DNA from 2 places in the Streptomyces sp. NPDC029674 genome. Region 2 is predicted to be linked to the other one. Evidence: riboswitches for the same ligand, from Rfam matches in the RefSeq annotation. Region 2 holds a riboswitch; the other holds the start of a gene.

Region 1 (2,388 bases), on a different contig from region 2:
CGAAGCCCGCCTCCGTGAGCGCCTTGCAGGCGGCGGCGATCGAGTAGACGCCGATGACGTTCGGCGAACCGGCCTCGTGGCGGGCCGCGGTGTCGTGCCACTCCACGTCCACGCCGCCGTCCGCACGCCGTGCGACCTTGCGCGAAGCCCCGCCCCCCGCGAGGTACGGCTCGGCCTCCCGCAGCCAGTCGGAGCGGCCCGCGAGGACACCGGAGCCGAACGGCGCGTACAGCTTGTGCCCGGAGAAGGCGACCCAGTCGACGTCCAACTCGCCGATGGAGACCGGGTGGTGGGGGGCGAGCTGCGCGGCGTCCAGCACGATGCGGGCGCCGTGCGCGTGCGCGGCGGCGGCCAGCTCGCGCACCGGCCACAGCTCGCCGGTGACGTTGGAGGCGCCGGTCACGCACACCAGGGCGGGCCCGTAGGGGTCGCGGTCGGCCAGCGCCCGCTCCAGGGTCTGCACGGCCTCGTCGGGCGTACGCGGCGCGTTCAGGTACGTCACCCGGGCGTCGCGCCACGGCAGCAGCGAGGCGTGGTGCTCGGTCTCGAAGACGAAGACCTGGCAGTCCGCGGGCAGGGCGGCGGCGAGCAGGTTCAGCGAGTCGGTGGTGGAGCGGGTGAAGACGACCTGGTCGTCCTCGCGGCAGCCGAGGAACTCGGCGACGGCGACCCGGCTGTTCTCGAACAGGTCGGTGGAGAGCTGCGACAGGTACCCGGCGCCGCGGTGCACGCTGCCGTAGTACGGCGCGTACGCGGCCACGTCGTCCCACACCCGCTGCAGCGCCGGCGCGCTCGCCGCGTAGTCGAGCGCGGCGTAGCTCACCTCGCCACCGGTGACCAGCGGAACGGTGACGTCCCTGCCGAGGACCGGCAGCGGGGCACAGACGGCGGCGTCGGTGGCAACAGCGGAAACAGACATGGCGAACTCCCGTAAGAGACAAGTGAGTTCACTGCGTCGCCGCCCGTACGTCAGGGACGGGGCGGTGCAGTGATGAAGAGAAAAAGGGTGCGCGGAAAGGGGCCGGAAGGCCCTAGCACATTCGCTTGCTCACGAGACTGCTCCCTTGAGGACCAGGACCCCAGGGCTGTGACATCCACCGATGTCCAGGGGTCCGCGCTTGCCATACGCCTTGCTGCGTACGACCTGGTCTTCACCCGGGGCACCCCGCCACGGACGGAGGGTTGCCGGACAGCGGGCCGGGGCCGTAGTCGCTGTCACTCATGACCTGTGCAGCATCCTGCCACACGATCTTCGACGCGCAAGGCGCAGTCCAGAATCCGGACTGCGCCCTGCGTCACATCGTCGTACCCGGGAGTGGCCTCTCAGCGGTTGCTGGCGGCCACCCAGCGCTCCAGGGCCTTCTTCGCGGCCCCCGAGTCGATCGCCTCCGCCGCCCGCGCCATGCCGGCCCGGATCTGCTCCGCCAGCGGCTCGTCGGTGGGCGTCAGGGCGGCCAGCGCCGCCGCCGAGTTCAGCAGCACCGCGTCCCGCACAGGACCGCTCTCCCCGTCGAGCAGCCGCAGCGCCACCTCGGCGTTGTACGAGGCGTCGGCGCCTCGCAGCGCCTCGACGGGCACCAGGTCGAGCCCGACGTCCCGGGGGTCGAAGGCCTCCTCGCGGACGGCGCCGTCCCGCACCACCCAGACCCGGGAGGTGGACGTCGTCGTCAGCTCGTCGAGCCCGTCGTCACCGCGGAACACGAGGGACGAGTGCCCACGCTCGGCGAAGACGCCCGCCACGATGGGGGCCATCCGGGGGTCGGCGACCCCGACCGCCTGGGCGCGCACCTTGGCCGGATTGGTGAGCGGGCCGAGGAGGTTGAAGACGGTCCGGATGCCCAGCTGGCTGCGGGCCGCGCCCGCGTGGCGCAGCGCGGGGTGGAACTTCACGGCGAAGCAGAACGTGATGCCCGCCTCGTCGGCGACCTCGACCACCCGCTGCGGCGTGAGGTCCAGATTGACGCCGAGCTTCTCCAGTACGTCGGAGGCGCCGGACGCGCTGGAGGCGGCACGGTTGCCGTGCTTGACGACCTTCGCGCCCGCTCCGGCGACGACGATCGCGGACATGGTCGAGATGTTGACGGTCTTGGCGCCGTCGCCGCCGGTGCCCACGATGTCGACGCTGGGGCCCGGCACGTCGATGACGTTGGCGTGCGCGTACATGGCGCGCACCAGACCGGAGATCTCCTCGACGGTCTCGCCCTTGGCCCGCAGCGCGACCACGAAGCCCGCGATCTGCGCGTCGGTGGCCTCGCCCCGCATGATGCGGTCCATGGCCCAGGCGGTGTCGTCGGCGCTCTGGTCACGGCCGTCGAGCAGGCCGTTCAGCACGTCGGGCCAGGAACGGCCCGCCGCGGTGTCGCCTCCTGCGGGGGTCACAGCGTTCAT
Region 2 (2,388 bases):
CGGGCCGCGTACTCGCCGCCCAGCGGCTGCACGAACCCCGCCAGCTGCGGCCAGTGCATGTTCAGGAGCGGCCGCGCCATCAGCTCCGTCACCCGGCCGCCCTGCCCGGCCGCCGCGCCGAGCGGCCGGTCGTACATCGCCTTCACGAAGGCCACGTCCGGGTCGGTGAGCAGCGGGCCCACTATCCCCGAGACGAAGTCCGCGGAGAACTCCTTCAGGTCGGCGTCGACGAACGCGACGATGTCACCGCTCGTCACGAGCAGCGAGCGCCACAGCACCTCGCCCTTGCCGGGCACCGCCGGAACGCGCGGCAGGATCTCGTCGCGGCGGACGACCTTGGCGCCCGCCGCCGCGGCGACCTCCGCCGTCCGGTCCGTGGAGCCGGAGTCGACCACCACGAGCTCGTCGACCAGCGGCACCTTCTCCATCAGCTCGCGGCGGATCTCGGCGACTATCTCGCCGACCGTCCCCTCCTCGTCGAGCGCGGGCAGCACGACGCTCACCGAGGCGCCGCAGGCGCGCTTGGCGTCGGTCAGCCGGTCCTGCGGCCGGTCGGCGACGGACCAGGAACGCCTGCTGAGCCAGCGTTCGACCTCTTCCAGCACGCTCGCGGTCCTCCCATATGTGATCCATCTCGCGGTTCGGACGACTATCTCAAGGGTCCAGGGCTTCGGTTACAGTCTTGAACAACGCCGGGGACCATCGCATGCCGGGGTCACCGTCGCGTTGAGACGAACAACTGAAACCCATAATCGAAAACCGCTCATCCAGAGGGGCAGAGGGAAACGGCCCGTTGAAGCCCCGGCAACCCTCCCGCCGACCGCGAGGTCACGGTGGGGAAGGTGCCAATTCCGTCTCGCGGCGAGATGCGTCGCGAGGAAGATGAGGAGAAAGGGCCTCGCCTCCATGGCTGTGCAGACTGTCGCCACCGAAAGCACCACCCCTTCCGTCGACCTCGGACCCGCCTCCGGCCTCTCGTGCCGTGAGTGCGGCACCAAGTTCCCGCTCGGCCCGATCTTCGCCTGCGCCGAGTGTTTCGGCCCCCTCGAAGTCGCGTACGACCTGCCGCTCGGCGACCCGGAAGCCCTCCGCAAGCAGATCGAGGCCGGCCCCGCCAACATCTGGCGCTACGCCCCGCTGCTGCCCGTCCCCGCCGACGTGGCCGACAAGCCGAACCTGAACCCCGGCTGGACCCAGCTCGTCAAGGCCGACAACCTCGCCCGCGAACTCGGCGCCCAGCAGGGCAAGCTGTTCGTCAAGGACGACTCCGGCAACCCCACGCACTCCTTCAAGGACCGCGTCGTCGCGCAGGCCCTCGAAGCGGCCCGCGCCTTCGGGTTCACCACTCTGTCGTGCTCCTCCACCGGCAACCTCGCGGGTGCCGTCGGCGCCGCCGCCGCCCGCGCCGGCTTCCGTTCCTGCGTGTTCATCCCGCACGACCTGGAGCAGGGCAAGGTCGTCATGGCCGCGGTCTACGGCGGCGAACTCGTCGGCATCGAGGGCAACTACGACGACGTGAACCGCTTCTGCTCCGAGCTCATCGGCGACCCGCTGGGCGAGGGCTGGGGCTTCGTCAACGTCAACCTGCGGCCGTACTACGGCGAGGGCTCCAAGACCCTCGCGTACGAGATCTGCGAGCAGCTGGGGTGGGTCCTGCCGGACCAGCTCGTCATCCCGATCGCCTCCGGATCGCAGCTCACGAAGATCGACAAGGGGCTCAAGGAGCTCATCGCGCTCGGCCTCGTCGAGGACAAGCCGTACAAGATCTTCGGTGCGCAGGCCGAGGGATGTTCGCCGGTGTCCGCCGCCTTCAAGGCCGGCCACGACGTCGTACGCCCCCAGAAGCCGAACACCATCGCCAAGTCGCTCGCCATCGGCAACCCCGCCGACGGGCCGTACGTGCTCGACATCGCGCGGCGTACGGGTGGGGCGGTGGAGGACGTCAACGACGAGCAGGTCGTCGAGGCGATCAAGATTCTCGCCCGCACGGAAGGGATCTTCGCGGAGACCGCGGGCGGGGTGACGGTGGGTGTCACGAAGAAGCTTTTCGAGGCGGGGCTCCTCGACCCGGCCCTCACCACGGTTGTCCTGAACACCGGGGACGGCCTCAAGACGCTTGACGCTGTCGCTGAGACTTCGCAGGCCACGGCGACGATCAAGCCCAGCCTTTCGGCGTTCCGTGCCGCGGGGCTCGCCGACTAGTCGCCGTAGGGCCCGCGGTCCGCTGTCGGCCGCGGGTCGTGGTCCGTCCTCGCGCAGTTCCCCGCGCCCCTTACGGGGCCCGTACCTCCTGAGGTGAATCCATGAGCGTCAACGTCCGTATCCCCACCATTCTGCGCACCTACACCAGTGGCAAGGCCGAGGTCGCTGCCGAGGGGGCGAATCTGG

Evidence for each region. A riboswitch is a leader RNA that binds a small molecule or an ion and turns the genes downstream of it on or off. The one in region 2 is predicted to bind S-adenosylmethionine.
Region 1: linked by a shared signal. The riboswitch ahead of ACI2L3_RS19645 (aminotransferase class V-fold PLP-dependent enzyme) and the one ahead of thrC (threonine synthase) in region 2 are both predicted to bind S-adenosylmethionine.

What each region holds. Positions count from the first base shown of each region.
Region 1 is NZ_JBJDPY010000007.1:355,893-358,280, forward strand. Features, by position in the region: gene ACI2L3_RS19645 (aminotransferase class V-fold PLP-dependent enzyme) at 1-919, opposite strand, end outside; SAM riboswitch class IV at 1,110-1,227, opposite strand; gene trpD (anthranilate phosphoribosyltransferase) at 1,324-2,388, opposite strand.
Region 2 is NZ_JBJDPY010000003.1:173,507-175,894, forward strand. Features, by position in the region: gene ACI2L3_RS08230 (glucosyl-3-phosphoglycerate synthase) at 1-605, opposite strand, end outside; SAM riboswitch class I at 761-889, shown strand; gene thrC (threonine synthase) at 883-2,202, shown strand; gene ACI2L3_RS08240 (MoaD/ThiS family protein) at 2,304-2,388, shown strand, end outside.